2 regions of the Halobacillus sp. AWM4_238 genome follow, and region 1 is predicted to be linked to the other one. Evidence: predicted binding sites of a transcription regulator. Region 1 holds the regulator's gene; the other holds the start of a gene.

Evidence for each region. The regulator Rex, encoded in region 1, represses fermentation and respiration genes when NADH is low (regulators of the CRP and FNR family bind a similar motif). The targets are predictions, from matches to a motif close to TTGTGAAATATTTCACAA.
Region 2: ACXACN_RS03640 (cytochrome ubiquinol oxidase subunit I) is a predicted target of Rex. The motif match lies at 5,841-5,858, and genes of this name have one in related genera.

What each region holds. Positions count from the first base shown of each region.
Region 1 is NZ_JBSWSY010000002.1:3,449,683-3,457,723, reverse strand. Features, by position in the region: gene groL (chaperonin GroEL) at 1-1,384, opposite strand, end outside; gene groES (co-chaperone GroES) at 1,445-1,729, opposite strand; gene ACXACN_RS17285 (lysostaphin resistance A-like protein) at 1,992-2,708, shown strand; gene ACXACN_RS17280 (YdiK family protein) at 2,710-2,910, shown strand; gene ACXACN_RS17275 (MDR family MFS transporter) at 2,952-4,364, opposite strand; gene ACXACN_RS17270 (SDR family oxidoreductase) at 4,542-5,363, shown strand; gene ACXACN_RS17265 (GNAT family N-acetyltransferase) at 5,401-5,955, opposite strand; gene ACXACN_RS17260 (redox-sensing transcriptional repressor Rex) at 6,017-6,676, opposite strand; gene moaC (cyclic pyranopterin monophosphate synthase MoaC) at 6,692-7,174, opposite strand; gene ACXACN_RS17250 (ABC-F family ATP-binding cassette domain-containing protein) at 7,345-8,041, shown strand, end outside.
Region 2 is NZ_JBSWSY010000002.1:695,959-703,999, reverse strand. Features, by position in the region: gene ACXACN_RS03660 (hypothetical protein) at 174-1,202, shown strand; gene ACXACN_RS03655 (M67 family metallopeptidase) at 1,204-1,599, shown strand; gene ACXACN_RS03650 (potassium channel family protein) at 1,996-2,661, opposite strand; gene ACXACN_RS03645 (cytochrome d ubiquinol oxidase subunit II) at 3,384-4,397, opposite strand; gene ACXACN_RS03640 (cytochrome ubiquinol oxidase subunit I) at 4,394-5,755, opposite strand; gene ACXACN_RS03635 (ABC transporter ATP-binding protein) at 6,668-8,041, opposite strand, start outside.

The sequences.
Region 1 (8,041 bases):
TGATGGATCCTTCAAGACCTGCGTTGTGGACGATTTGGCGAACCGGCTCTTCAAGCGCACGTAGAACGATGCTTGCACCCGTTGCTTCGTCGTCTACAAGGCCAAGGCCTTCGACAGAGTTGATGATGTTTACAAGCGCTGTACCACCACCGGCAACGATTCCTTCTTCTACTGCTGCTCGCGTAGAGTTCAGGGCGTCTTCGATACGTAGTTTACGCTCTTTCAATTCTGTTTCTGTTGCTGCACCGACTTTGATGACAGCTACGCCGCCAGAAAGTTTTGCAAGGCGCTCTTGTAGTTTTTCTTTGTCGAATTCAGAAGTTGTTTCTTCTGACTGTGCACGGATTTGAGAGACACGGGAAGAGATCTGCTCAGGGTTTCCTGCACCTTCAACAATTGTTGTGTTTTCTTTTGTGATGACTGCTTTAGACGCGCGGCCCAGCTGGTCGATCGTTGTATTCTTCAGTTCAAGCCCAAGGTCTTCTGTGATTACCTGGCCACCAGTAAGTGTTGCGATATCTTCAAGCATCGCTTTACGGCGATCACCGAACCCAGGAGCCTTAACAGCTACCGCGTTGAATGTTCCGCGAAGTTTGTTCACAACAATTGTTGCAAGTGCTTCGCCTTCAACGTCTTCAGAGATCAATAGAAGTGGCTTGGATTGTTGAACCACTTGCTCAAGTACAGGAAGGACTTCCTGAATGTTGTTGATCTTTTTATCTGTAATTAGAATGTAAGGATCTTCAAGAACCGCTTCCATCTTATCCTGGTCAGTGACCATGTAAGGAGAAGCATAGCCGCGGTCGAACTGCATACCTTCAACCACTTCTAGTTCTGTGTTGAAACCTTTAGATTCTTCAATAGTGATAACACCGTCGTTACCTACGCGCTCCATAGCTTCAGCAATCAACTGGCCGACTTCATTGTCAGCAGCAGAGATGCTTGCTACTTGTGCGATTGAATCGCGGCCTTCGATAGGTTTAGAGATTTTGCGAAGCTCTTCTGTTGCTACAGCTGTCGCTTTCTCAATACCTTTACGAATACCGACTGGGTTTGCACCGGAAGTAACGTTTTTAAGACCTTCACGGATCATCGCCTGTGCAAGAACCGTTGCTGTCGTTGTACCATCACCAGCAACATCGTTTGTTTTAGAAGCTACTTCAGAAACGAGTTGTGCACCCATGTTTTCGAAGTGGTCTTCGAGTTCGATTTCTTTAGCGATTGTCACACCATCGTTTGTGATGAGTGGAGAACCGAACTTCTTATCTAATACGACGTTACGTCCTTTTGGTCCAAGTGTAACTTTAACAGCATTTGCTAATGTATCTACACCACGCAGCATAGAGCGGCGTGCGTCTTCACTAAATTTAATTTCTTTAGCCATTTAAAAATGCCCTCCTCATTAAAATCGTATCTCTTAAGTATTTTTTATAGAAAAAAGTGACTACTGGATTACAGCTAGTACATCAGATTCGCGAAGAATCAAGTATTCGCTGCCTTCATACTTCACTTCTGTACCTGCAAATTTAGAGTAGATCACGCGGTCGCCTTGTGCGACTTCCAGTGCTACTTTTTCACCGTTGTCTGTGATGCGGCCTGTGCCGACAGCAACAACTTTACCTTCTAGTGGCTTTTCTTTCGCAGAGTCCGGAAGTACGATACCGCTCGCAGTAGTCTGCTCTTCTTCAACTAGTTCAATAACAATACGATCACCAAGTGGCTTTAACAATTAGGACACCCTCCTTGATATGGTTGTTTCAAATTTTTGTCGTTTATTAGCACTCGTCGATGTTGAGTGCTAACACAATTATTATAATAAGCAATTCCCTATCGTTTTTCAAGTAGAAACTATAGAAATTTTGCACTTCTTTTTCGACAAAATTCTTACACTGACCCTTATTCCTTACGTCTGGTTTTGAAACTGTGATAGAATACATAAAGTATGTATATTGAAGCTATTAAAAGGTATTTATAAAAGGAGTCGTGCCTTTATGCCGAAACATTATTGGTACATTATCGTGACCTATCTTATCACACAGATTTCTGCCATTGTGGCTGTACCGGTTCTGGTGCAGGCAGCCGGGATGTCCCGTTTCGATGCCATTGCCGTTTGGTCTGTGTTCAGTTTTACCATTGCAACGATCATCATTCTTCTCCTGCTCCGCCGCGATCCACAGGATGGTTTAGCCCGGAGCGAGGATAAAGCAGGACCAGGAAAAGTTGTGCTCTGGTCGATTGCCGGTGTCTTTTTGGCCTTGTTCGCCCAAGCCATTGCCGCGACGATTGAGCGTGAATTGTTCGGTGTATCACCAGGATCTGAAAATACGATGGGATTGATGGAGATCGCCCGTGAATCGCCGTTGTTCATCCTCCTTCCTGTCGTTTTTGCACCGATTACGGAAGAAATCATTTTCCGTAAAATCATTTTCGGTTCCATTTATAAGCGGACGAATTTCTGGTTGGCCGTTCTCGTTTCTGCTCTCGTGTTCGGAGCGTTCCACTTTGATTTCAGCCACATGTTAGTGTACTTCTCCATGGGAGTCGTCTTCGCCTTCCTATATGTCAAAACAAAACGAATTATTACACCAATCGTGGCTCATATGGCGATGAACTCGTTCGTTGTCGCTTCGCAGTACTTCCTCACTGAAGAGGATATCCGACGCATGCAGGAACAGCTGGAGACCATCTTTATTGGAGGCTTTTTATAATATGAGAACATCACCCTTATTCATGGCTTTTCTATACATGATGATGGGCGTAGCATTCACCTACATCGCCGCACAGGCGGCGGAAGAGACCGTGTGGAATGCGATGACCATCATTCTGGCCATTGTCGCGACGTTCAACATTGCCGTAGCGATACGGCTCTTCAATCTTCATAACAAAATTAAAAAGACGAAGAAGAAATAACGTCGCAAAAAAAGCAGGTCCTCTCACGGACCTGCTTTTTTCTATGCTTCTTGTTCCTCTTTATCCTCCTGCACACCTTTTAATATGAATGAAAACGGAATGGCGATGATCAGCACGATAGCAGAAACGAGAAACGCTTCATTAAGCGTCTGCAACGTGGCTGCCTGCATATCGATATTCGGATTCGCCGAAACTTGAGCCCGTCTGACTTCATAATAAATGGAGAAAAAGACGATGCCTAAAGAAGAAGAGATCTGTCTGATGATGTTGTTCATCGCTGAACCTTGAGCGACGAGGTGTTCAGGAATACTGTTCATGCCGGATGTTGTTGCCGGCATATTCCCCATCCCCATACCGAGGCCTCTGACCGTATTTAACAAAAGGATCAGCCAGTATGGTGTCGACAGCTGTAAAAAGCTTAAGCCGAGTGTGGCGAGCGCCATGATGGTAAGGCCAGGAGGCACTACATATTTCGGTCCTTTTTTATCGAGAATACGTCCTCCGATCGACATGAACACCCCACTCGCAGCTGCGGCCGGTAGGAACAACAGGCCAGTCATCACTTCGTTCAGCCCGTATACATTTTGAATCAATAATGGCAGCAGGAAGATCCCTGAGAATAGGCCAATGGAAGCTGCTGATGTGACAACAATGGAAACAGAATACGTCGGCACTTTGAAGACGGACAAGTTCAGCAGTGGATCCTCCTGACGATTCTCGTAAAAGACAAACAGCACAATGGCCACCAATCCACCGATGATAAGGAAGATGTTCAACGGGTCGAACAATGTTTCCAGTGTCCTTCCCCTTCCGAGGGCAAACAGCACAGAACCGATTCCTGCCGCAATGATAAGGAAGCCGATCAGATCAAACCGTTTTGTCGGATTCGTTTCCGTACGTTCAAGAAACTTAGAAGATAAAATAAGTCCTGTCAATCCGAACGGAATATTGAAAGCGAACAGCCACGGCCAGTCGAGATACTGGATCAGAAAGCCACCGATCGTTGGTCCTACAGCTGGTGCGACCATAGCGGCAACACCGTATACTCCGACCGCAAGCCCCCGCTCATAACGAGGAAATGAATTAAAGATGAGTGCCATCGCTATCGGCATCATCAATCCTCCGGCCATCCCCTGAATCGCACGGGAGATGATGACCATGCTGAGTGTCGATGAAAAGAATCCGAGCGTTGAACCTGCAAGGAAGATACAAAGACCGACGAGGTACACTTTCTTTTTTCCAAACCGGTCACCAAAGTATCCGGTGAGCGGCATGGTCATCCCCATCGATACCATGAAGATCGTCAGAATCCACCCGACCGAGACGGCATTGGAATCAAAGATCTCGATGAATCGTGGCAAGATCGGGTTCAGCATACTATTGTTCAAAATGACCGTGAACGTCCCGAACAGGACAGACACGACCACGAGCCATTTATGAGGCAGTTTACTCAATCGTCTCACCCGCTTTCTTTCGATACGCGAACTATTATTTACTATACCACCTCTGCTTTTCGTTAACCACGATTCCGCATGTTTCGACTGTATGCGTCCTCTGTTCTACCAAAGGTTTACTGCGATTCAACGTGCGGGTATGAGTGATAGCAACGAACAAAAGGAGGTTCTAGGGATATGGGACGTTTAAATAATAAAATTGCTGTCGTCACCGGCTCCGCAACAGGGATTGGTGCGGCGACTGTGAAACGATTCGCAAGCGAAGGAGCGACGGTCGTTTGCGGGGATGTGAATGTAGAAGAAGTACAGAAAACCGTGGATGAAGTAAAAAGCGGCGGTGGAAAAGCAGAAGCCGTGGAGCTTGATGTTGCTGATGTGGATAGTGTCCAGCAGTTCGCCAATTACATCGAGCAACATTTTGGACATGTGGATATCCTGTTTAACAATGCGGGCCTCGATCAGGAAGGCGGAAAGGTCCACGAATATCCGGTGGAGCTGTTTGATCAAATCATTGCTGTCGATTTAAGGGGAACCTTTTTGACGAGCAAATACATCCTCCCGCTCATGCTTGAAAATGGCGGATCTCTCATCAACACTTCATCCATGTCTGGGCAGGCCGCGGATCTTGACCGCTCCGGATACAACGCAGCGAAAGGCGGGATTACAAACTTTACGAGAGCGATGGCGATCGACTATGCGCGTGAAGGCATCCGTGTCAATTCAATTTCCCCAGGTACCATCGAAACACCGCTCGTTCAGGAACTTGCAGGGACGAAGCAGGAAGAAGAAGGCCGGGAATTCCGTGAAGCGAACAAATGGGTCACACCGATGGGAAGACTCGGACGCCCGGAAGAAATGGCGAACGTCGCCCTGTTTCTTGCTTCTGACGAAAGTTCGTATGTGACAGGAGAAGACATTACCGCAGACGGTGGGATCATGGCCTACACGTGGCCGGGGAAGATGCTCATGGACAAGAGCTGGAAAGAGAATACAGAGTAACCCAAAAAAGAAGCTCAGCGTCAGGCTGAGCTTCCTTTTATTCTGCATTCTTATAGTAAATCAAGTTATCCGTCCATTCACCAAACTCATGGATGAACCCTTTGCGGGTGCATTCATACTCCAGGCCGATCCTCTCCGCCATCTTGATGGAAGCCGCATTATCCAAATTGATATGAGCCTCGATCCTGTGGTAATTTAATTGATGAAAAGCAATCCTTAATGCTCCTTCCACCGCTTCTTTTCCGTAGCCCTTCTTCCAATGTTGGTTATGGAGCCCATATCCAATTCTCCCCCACTGGAAGTCATATCTTATTAAGGTCGAAAAATCAATCATCCCCACGTGTGTATGGTCTTCCTTTAGAAAAACACCAAAGACGTAGGCTGTATCCTCCAAAGCTAACTGCTGATGTTTCTCCACCAGCTCATCAAACCATTCTTTCGTACAAACACTCATATCAGGACGACCATCATCATGCCGGTGCTTGGAAGGATACCGCCCCTCATATCCAGCAACCCAACTTTCATAGTCGCCTTTTTCAAGCGGTCTGATCATTAACCTTTCTGTTTCTGAACCAACCGTGAACGTTTCCAAATCTTCTTCCCCCTAAAAAAAGAGTGAGAAACCAAAATGATTTCACACTCTTTTGTCTTTCTTATTGGTCTTCCTCCACTTCCTCTTCGTTCAGTGGATAATGCTTCAGGAAATAGACGAGAGCCTGCAGCTCGATTGCAAGGTCGATATGATGGACCCTTACATTTGACGGCACGCTGATTCTCGCTGGAGTAAAGTTGAGAATCCCGGAGATTCCCGCTTTCACAAGCCTGTCCGCAATGCCTTGAGCGGCAGATGACGGGACCGTGAGAATGGCCACAGAAATGTCCCCGAGCTTTTCTTCTAGATCGTCAATGTGTTCAACACCGACGCCACCGACCTCAGAACCGATTCGCTCCTCGTTCGCATCAAAGGCGATTTCAATTTTCGTATTGTTATTTTTCGTGAAGTTATAGTTCAAAAAGGCCGTCCCAAGATTTCCGACACCGATCAACGCGACACGTGTCGTCTCATCCTGGTCGAGTGTTTTTCTGAAAAAGGAAAGCAAATACTCGACGTTGTAGCCGTACCCTTTTTTTCCGAGCGCTCCGAAATAAGAAAAGTCACGTCGGATTGTCGCTGAATCGACTTTGACCGCATCGCTCAGTTCTTTCGAAGACACACGCAATTTGCCTTGAGTATGAAGGTTGTTCAAAAAGCGATAATAGAGCGGCAGCCGCTTCGCTGTCGCCTGTGGAATCTTCGTTTGTTCGATATCCATTAGCACCGGACTCCTTTACCTGTTTCTCGTGTAGTCGCCGTTCTTCCCGCCTGTTTTCTCTTTCAAATAGGTCGGGCCGATGACCATTCCTTTATCTAACGCTTTGCACATATCGTAAACCGTAAGGGCTGTGGCTGAAGCTGCCGTTAGCGCTTCCATTTCCACCCCCGTACTTCCCTTCGTTTTGACCGAAACCTCGATGTGTAGAACCGGCTGGGCTGATGTTTCCCAATCGAAGGACACATCAATGCCTTTCAATGATAAGGGGTGACACATCGGAATCCAGTCGGACGTTTTTTTCGCTGCCATGATCCCTGCGACCTGGGCGACGGAAAGCACGTCCCCTTTTCCGATTTCGTGGTTGGTGATTTTATGATAAATCTCTTCGTTCACTTGTACGCTTGTTGCTGCTACGGCCGTCCGTACAGAATCCTTTTTTTCTGTGATGTCCACCATACGGGCGCGACCCTGGTCATTAAAATGACTGAATTCCGCCATTTTCTCCTACCCCTTTTAATAACAAAATCGTTACTGTACTGATTGAAACACTACTCTTATTCTACCAAAAAATCAAACGTTAGTCGTTAAAGATTTCACATACTTAAAGAGCATTGTGTTGCTAGGGGACGCGCGTATGAGATACACTGATTTTATTGAGGTGAAACGACATGATTCTCATGCAATTGAACCAATTGACGAAGCGTTTCGGCGCCGAGTTGATTTTATCGAATATCAAATTGGAAGTGCAGATGAACGACCGGATTGCCATCGTCGGTCGAAACGGAGCAGGAAAATCAACCTTGCTCAAAATGATGGCTGGAGAAATGAGCCACGATGAAGGCGACATTTTCAAACCCAAAGAAACAACGATCGGCTACCTGGCTCAGAATACAGGGCTGCAGTCTGAGGAAACCATTTGGAACGAGATGGAGAAGGTGTTCACCCACCTGAAAGACTTGGAGAAAGAACTCCGCAACATGGAAGTCCAAATGGCGGACCCTGACCTGCTCGAGGACCAGAAACGGTACCAGCAGCTGTTAACGGATTACGACCGCAAGCAGGAATACTTCAAGACCGCTGGCGGATATCAGTACGAAGCAGATATCCGCGGCGTCCTGAATGGACTGAACTTCAAAAACTTCAGCTGGGATACACCGATCAACTCCTTGAGTGGTGGTCAGAAAACTCGTTTAGCTTTAGGAAAGCTGCTGCTTACGAGCCCTGATGTCCTTATTCTCGATGAGCCGACCAACCACCTGGACATTGATACGCTAAGCTGGCTTGAAGGGTATTTGCAAGGCTATCAGGGGGCCGTCGTCATCGTATCCCACGACCGCTACTTCCTGGACAAGATCGTCAATACCG
Region 2 (8,041 bases), 2.8 Mb from region 1:
ATGTTGTTCTGTGACTGTCCTTATCATTGGAAATCAACTAAATAATTGATATTTTGAGACATACAATGATTAGTATAAGAATATATCTACATTTTTTGAAAATACCGGAACATATGTCACGTGTTGGTAACACAGAAATAGTATATTAATGTGCTTGAAAAGGGTGATGAGTGATGGGGCAAAAAAATCTGAACAACTCTACAGAACTTGAATCAAAAATGGAGAAACTTACACTGTACAAAGAAATGCTGCATTCATTAAAAAAAACAAATGTCATCGATGACTACCTTCTTACTAAAAAGGCATCTCATGAATCTAAGTATCAAACAGAAGGAGTTTTTAAGAAAATGGAAGAATACCATTACAGTGCTGAGCAGAGGACACAACAGCTCACTGCTCAACTACAATCCGTTACAGAAACGGTAAACGGATTGAAGAAAGACATCAATTTTATTAAAGAAAAAATGGATCGTATACAAGTCCATGATTTAATGGAGAAGATGAACCGTTTTATGGATCATCAAAATGTCTCTAAGAAAAATGAGGAAATGAATGAGGTAGAACGATTGAATCAGGAAATCCAACAACTGAAACAACAAATTCAAATGAGTCAACAACCTAAGGAAGTTCCTGTTTCAGATGTGCCGCATACGCCCAAAGAAAAAGCGCGATCATCGGATTATCGCAAGCTCCAAAATATGCTAAAATCATCAAGAATCTCAACACAACGAAATGACTATCACCAACCACCAGGGTATCAACCTTCTTACGCTCCATACCAACAAACTTATCCAACAACAAATCAAGGGTTTCAGAATCCTTCGCCTTCTTACTCTAAACAAACGATGGATAATAAAGGGAGATCAAGAACGTATGTCAACCCGCATTTCGACCATAATCAACCAACAACGATAAGAGCAAATTCAAAAAAAAACGATAAGAAAACCGCCCAACTCGACTTGAAAAATAATAAGTTCCTCACAAACAAAGATATTAAATTTCAATTAATGAAGCCAGAATCTTCGCAATTGGCAATCCAACATGCAGAAGTGGAGAAAAAACTAAATCAAGAAGATATGGCTGAAACTAGTCCGGCAGTTGGGATTAAAAAAAGTAATGACGAAGCTGATCACTCCAATAAAGCGGCTACAGATAAGAAAGAACGTTCTTTATTGTCTTTTCTCCAAAAGTGGAACAGCTGAAATGAGAATCTCGAAAGATCTATATGATCAAATGATTTTCTTAGGCATTAAAGCTCTTCCCTACGAAACATGTGGTTTCGTAACGGGGTCCAAGACCAACGATATTGAAGACCTGTGGCCTTTGGATAATGAATGGAAGTCGACCAATCGCTTTTATGTAAGTAAGAATACTGTCGCCGAGGCATTACAAGATATCAAAATTAAGGGTCAAAAGGTGCTTGGCATTTATCACTCTCACCCAACCACAGCACCAATCCCTTCTTTCTATGATCTGAAAAATCATCCTGATCGTGATGTCAAAATGATCATTCTCTCCTATAAATCCACCCCCCCGTCCGTAAAATGCTATACCGTCCAAGCTTTTACCTATGACGAACACCCTTTTTTCATTGAATAAAAAAAACGCCCTACCTTATTCTCAATTCCAGACTATAATACATTATCAAGGTTAAGGAGAGTTAATCGTGAAAGCTAGAAATGCCAGAAGACAAGTTAAGATTAGTGAAAGCCACAAAACATCAAGTCAACCGATTGTCATAAACACTACTAAGAGTAAGCAGGTTGTAAAACGCGGCGGATGTTGCGGCCGAAAGAGAACCTAATTCACTCACCTCCGAATGAGAGAAATGTGCGTTCTTTAATAATGGTTTGTTTCTACACTTAAGCGTTAGTTAAAACTATATAAACTGTGTCCAACTGAGACATTTGAATAATAAATATATGATCATAAAAAAGAAGAAGACACCTCCACTAGGGTGTCTTCTTCTTTTTTATAGATTGGAATACTTAATTATTAATCCTCTAACACGAGATTCTTTTCAAATCGACTAATGTCTTTGTCGGCACCAATCACAATGAGAACATCGCTTTCCTTAATTTCCTCCGTAGCCATTGGAGAAACGATGACATCTCTGTCCCGTTTGATCGCGACCACGTTACATCCGTATTCAGCACGGATATCAAGGTCCACAAGCGTTTGTCCACCCATTTTACTCCCTGCTTTCACTTCAACAACACTATGGTCATCAGAAAGTTCAATATAATCAAGGATGTTGTTGGAAATGATGTTATGAGCGATACGTTTCCCCATATCTCGTTCAGGGTGAACGACTTGATCGGCTCCGATTTTGTTCAATATTTTTTCGTGGTAATCATTTTGTGCTTTGACCGTAATCATTTTGATGCCCATTTCTTTTAAGATCAATGTCGTCAGCATACTCGCCTGGATGTTGTCTCCAATTGCCACAATCACGTGGTCGATATTTCGAAATCCAAGCTCTTTTAATACATTCTCATCTGTTGAATCAGCAATGACGGCATGGGATGCGATGTCACGGTATTCATTTACTTTATCTTCATCAAGGTCAAGGGCAAGAACTTCCATGCCCTCTCGGCTCAACTCACGGCAGATGCTGCCTCCGAACCGGCCTAGGCCGATGACGGCAAATTCTTTTTTCATACGTCAACCTCCAACTGTCTCGCAAAATCTAAGCTTATTCTATCACATATAACCCAACCCCACACAAAAAAACTCCATATATCAAATGATCTTCAACTAAAGCTCCCGTTTGTGGAAGACTAAGTTTCGAGATGTTTGTTGAGTGGATGGGGCTGCGGGGAATAGCTCGCTTTCCGCGGGAGCGCGGTGAACTTACACCGCGCCTGCTTAAAGGCATCCTTGTCCAATTGAAATAATGTATGACAATTCCTGACCATGGATACGGGGTCAGGGAAACGACGATTTGCAGTGTGTTGGATTAATCGGTAGAAAGACACACGCGTTCGTGTCTCCATTCGTTATTCATGCGGACGTTTCCCAGACCCTGTTTCCACGCTTTATTCGTGCAGGATCTTTGGGTGAAAAGACTCTATAACCGCGTGGATGAGCCTATATTCATTGCAGAACTTGTCAGGTTACGGTTAGAAGGATTTCGAGAACCTCATATAGCAAAGGGGCGGAGGGAAACGGTGAGACTCCTGTGGGAAGTGCGTGGTAGATGAGACCCCGCAGAGCGTTAGCTCGAGGAGGCTCATCACTCGCCCACGGAAAGCGAACCTTTTCCCGGAGCCCCTTAACTCTCACAAAAGTCTCGAAATCGAGTCTTCAGGAATCCTGCCAGATTCTTTAGTAACTAGAAAAAGTATAGAGTCCGTAGACTCTATACTTTTCGGGTAATGGGTTTATTTTTTACCTTTGACATAATCCGCATCGAACAGGAACAGACGCATCAGTAGAATGAGTGATGGAATCAGTAATAACAGTCCTGCGATGAATACGACGATCAATGCGATCGCCATTGATTCATTGGTCACACCACTCGTGATGGTCACGTATGGATAGAGCAAGTATGGCAGATGAGACGCCCCGTAGCCAAAGAAGGCGATGAAAAATTGAATCATGACGGCGATGAATGCCCAGCCGTAGTACTTTCCTTGATATACGAGAAAAACTGCAATCATGAAAAAGGCTACGGATATTCCGAAGACCCACCATAATTCTATCGCTCGTTGGAAGTGGTCCATATTTTGCTGACTCAGAGCAATGAATGTCGTAAGACTGGCGATGATGGTCGGCGAGCTCCAGAACAGGGCATATTTTCTAAGGATCTCTAATGCTGGCTGGTCCCCTGCCCGGTTGGCATAGTAGGTAAGGAACATAGCACTGATATAAAGGACACTAACGATCGCGAGAAAGACGACACTCCAGGAATAAGGACTGCTCAATAGTTTTCCGAAAAGCAGCTGAACTCCCTGTGAAGTCTCTTCAATATAACCACCCTCGGATATCGTAAGGGCTGTGGAAAGAGAAGCCGGGATCAGCAGTCCTGTTGCTCCATATAAAAACATGTAAAGAGAATTATCCTTCGATCCATAGTTTTCAAACGCATAGAAAGATCCTCGTATTGCTAGAAGAACGATGGCTATGCTTCCTGGAACCAATAACGTTTGTCCGAAGTAATACGCCATATCAGGGAAAAACCCGACAAGTCCGACGAAGAAGAAAACGAAAAAGACGTTGGTTACTTCCCACACAGGTGATAAATAACGGGAAATTAACTGGTTGATCAAGTGATCCTTCTTCGTCACGCGTGCATAGTAAGCGAAGAAACCAGCTCCAAAGTCAACGGAAGCGACGATCAAATACCCATAAAGAAAGAGCCATAAAACCGTGATTCCTATCAATTCATAACTCATGCGTCACCCTCCTTACTTGCTGCGGCTGTTTGAGGATAACGGTGTTCCAATTCCAATTCAGCCGGTTTTCCTTTGAAAATTTTCCTAAGTGTGATGAGACATCCGATCCCGAGCACAAGGTAGACGGCCGCGAATAGGATGAACATCCAAAAGACATACGGTGATGTGGTGGCACCTTCAGCTACCGTCATGAACCCGCGTAGAATCCATGGCTGGCGACCAACTTCTGCGTAAATCCAGCCAAACTCAATTGCGAGCATGGTCAGTGGTCCGGTAGCTACAATTCCCCACAACAGAAGCGGATTGAACTCGTTCCATTTTTTCAACTTCCAAAAGACAAGGAACAGGAAGGAAATGCCGAGCGTATAAAATCCGATGCTGACCATCAGGTCGAACATATAGTGGATCCATAAGGGTGGACGTTCCTCTTCTGGTGTTTCATTTAACCCTTCAACCTCTGCATTGAAGTCTCCGTAGGCTAGAAAACTGAGCGCATTCGGAATCCGGATGGCATTTTCCACTTCGTTGTTTTCATTCAATGTACCAAAGACGACAAGATCCGCACCTTCCTCTGTTTCAAAGTGCCACTCCCCGGCTGCTAATTTCTCCGGTTGGTGCTCAGCAAGGAATTTGGCGGATAAATCTCCGGCGACAGCGGTCAGGATCGCAAATAGAAAAGTCATCATCACGGTAAGCTTCAACGCTTTTTTATGATACTGCGAACCTTTTTTTATAAGAATAATGAAAGCTGCAATACCTGCGAGTACAGCTGCTGCTGTTAAATAAGAGGAGGAAATGACGTGAAAAACCTTCGTCGGTGTCGCAGGATTAAACATCGCTGCCAGTGGGTCAACGGCTGTAAAGCGACCATCCTCCATTTCGAACCCTTGCGGGGTGTTCATAAATGAGTTGACTGTGGTAATGAAAAAAGCAGAAAGCGTTCCACCGATTACAACTGGAATGGATAAGATCCAGTGATAGATTGGTTTCTTGAAACGATCCCACGTGTATAAATAAATCCCAAGAAAGATAGCTTCAAAGAAGAACGCGAACGTTTCCATAAACAAAGGCAAAGCGATAACGTTACCGGCTAGTTGCATGAAACTAGGCCAGATTAGTGACAACTGCAAACCAATAGCTGTACCTGTCACGACACCGACGGCTACAGTAATTGTATAGCCGCGAGTCCAACGGCGGGCAAGCAATGTATAATGTGGATCTTTTTTCTTAATTCCAATAAATTCTGCAATTGAAATGAGGACGGGAACACCGACTCCAAGCGTTGCAAAGATCGCATGGAAAAGTAGTGTCATAGCCGTAAGCGCCAGGCTCACCTCAACGGTTTCAAAACCAAACATCTTTCTTCCCCCTAACTAATTTCGGCACTCTTACCGATAGTATAAATCTTGAAAGCGATTCATGGTCAGTTGGTTGTTGACGATTTTGTGACATCCTTCACAAAGTGTCTATTTGATGAAAATCTTACCTGATCTCTTTCTTGTTGTCGAACATTATGCCTACATCTCCTCTTCCCTATTGCTCCATCAAATTAACTTAAGAATGCCACTAACCAGCACACCTCATCTTCCATTAAAGCTCCCGATTGTGGAAGATGAGGTTTCGAGACGCTTGTTATGCGTTTAGGGTCTCCGGGAAACAGTTCGCTTTCCATGGGGCGGGCGGTGAGCCTCCTCAGGCTACGCCTTCCGGGGTCTCACCTGTCCCACACGTCCCATAGGAGTCTCACCGTTTCCCTCCGCCCCTTGACCATAAGAGGATCTCGAAACTATTTCCTGGATAAGCTGCTTTACTTCAAGGAAAGAGGAGGATGTTAACTTCTATGGCCTCTAATCTGACCACGAAGCATGGTATAAAGCTCATTATGCCTACAACACTAATGTACTAGAGGAAATCCTCCCCTCCTACGCAGGCATGAAAGGCGAATTATCGATCTTTTATGTCCTGAATCCCCGATGTTAAGAGATTCTTATTCTCCTTCTTTATCATGAATAAAAGCTGATAGTTCCAGAAGTGATTTCGAGAATCTTCCAAGGCAAAGGGGCGGAGGGGAATGGCGAGACTCCTGCGGGAAAAAAGTGCAGGGTGAGACCCCACAGGACGCAGTCCGAGGAGGCTCACCGCGCTCCCGCGGAAAGCGAGTCATTCCCCGCAGCCCCTATCCCCTCACACAAACATATCGAAATTAAGTCTTCCACAATCCTTCCATTTAGTTAAAAAAAAGACACCGAATGCGGTGTCTTTTTGATAAATTATATAGCATCAAGCATTTGGAACTGGGCTTTTACAAGGTCGTAATACTCGCCTTCCTGGTCCATCAACTCATCGTGCGAACCTTGTTCCAAAATGCGTCCGTTTTCAAGGACAAAGATGTTGTCGGCTTCCCGGATCGTTGATAAGCGGTGAGCAATCATGATTGCTGTCCGTCCTTTCAACAGTTTACGAAGCGCCTGCTGGATCTGCAATTCTGTTTCTGTGTCAATACTTGCAGTTGCTTCATCTAAAATGAGGATTCTTGGATTAGCAAGGAGGGCACGGGCGAAGGACAAGAGCTGTCGTTCCCCTGCGGAAAGGATGTTCCCTCGTTCCTCGACTTCTGTCTCATAGCTGTTGTTCAATCGTTGAATAAAGTCATCAGCACCGACGACTTTCGCTGCTTCCATAACTTCTTCATCCGAAGCATCTGGACGTCCGAAGCGAATGTTTTCCATGATTGTTCCAGAGAAAATGAAGGTGTCCTGCAAGACGACACTGATTTGCTGACGAACACTGTCAATCGTGGCATCCTTCAAATCTACCCCATCAATTTTAACCGCTCCTTTGGTCGGATCGTAAAAGCGGCTGATTAAGTTTGCAATCGTCGATTTTCCGGAACCTGTATGACCGACAAGAGCGACAGTCTCCCCTTCTTTCATTTCAAGGTTAATGTTATTTAGAGCGATGCGCTTAGAGTCATACGCGAACTGGACATGGTCAAATTCAATATGGCCCTTCATTTCTTTAAGCTCTATGGCATCTTTCTTCTCTTCCACGTTTGGCTCCTCATCAAGGAATTCAAAGATTCTTTCAGAAGCAGCCATCGCCATGAGGAGCTGGTTATACATCTGTCCTAAGCGGGAGATCGGTTCCCAGAACATGCCAAGGAAGAAAGCAAAGGTAACAAATGTCCCCACTTCTATATTTCCTTGCAGGATCATGAAGGCTCCGTATGCGATCAGGATGACGGTTCCGACAGCATTGCTCATTTCTACAAAAGGTCGGAACATAGCGCTTTTTCTTGAAGCTGTATTCCAAGATTGGAAGTTATCTGTATTCACACCATCAAAGTACTCGGTATTTTCTCTCTCCTGTGAAAACGATTGTGTGATCCTAATTCCCTGCAGACTTTCGTTCAAGTGCGAGTTCAATCTGGACTGCTGGATTCTAACGTTTTGCCAGGACCTGCGGATGTTGCGGCGCAGTTTTGTCGATAAATAGAACATGATCGGCATAATGACGAGGATGGCCAGCGCCAATTTTGGACTGAGGACTAAAAGGATGACAATGATCCCTGTCAACATGACGACATCCATGAGCAGGTTGATAATTCCGTTTGTAAATAATTCCTGTAGAGAGTTAATATCATT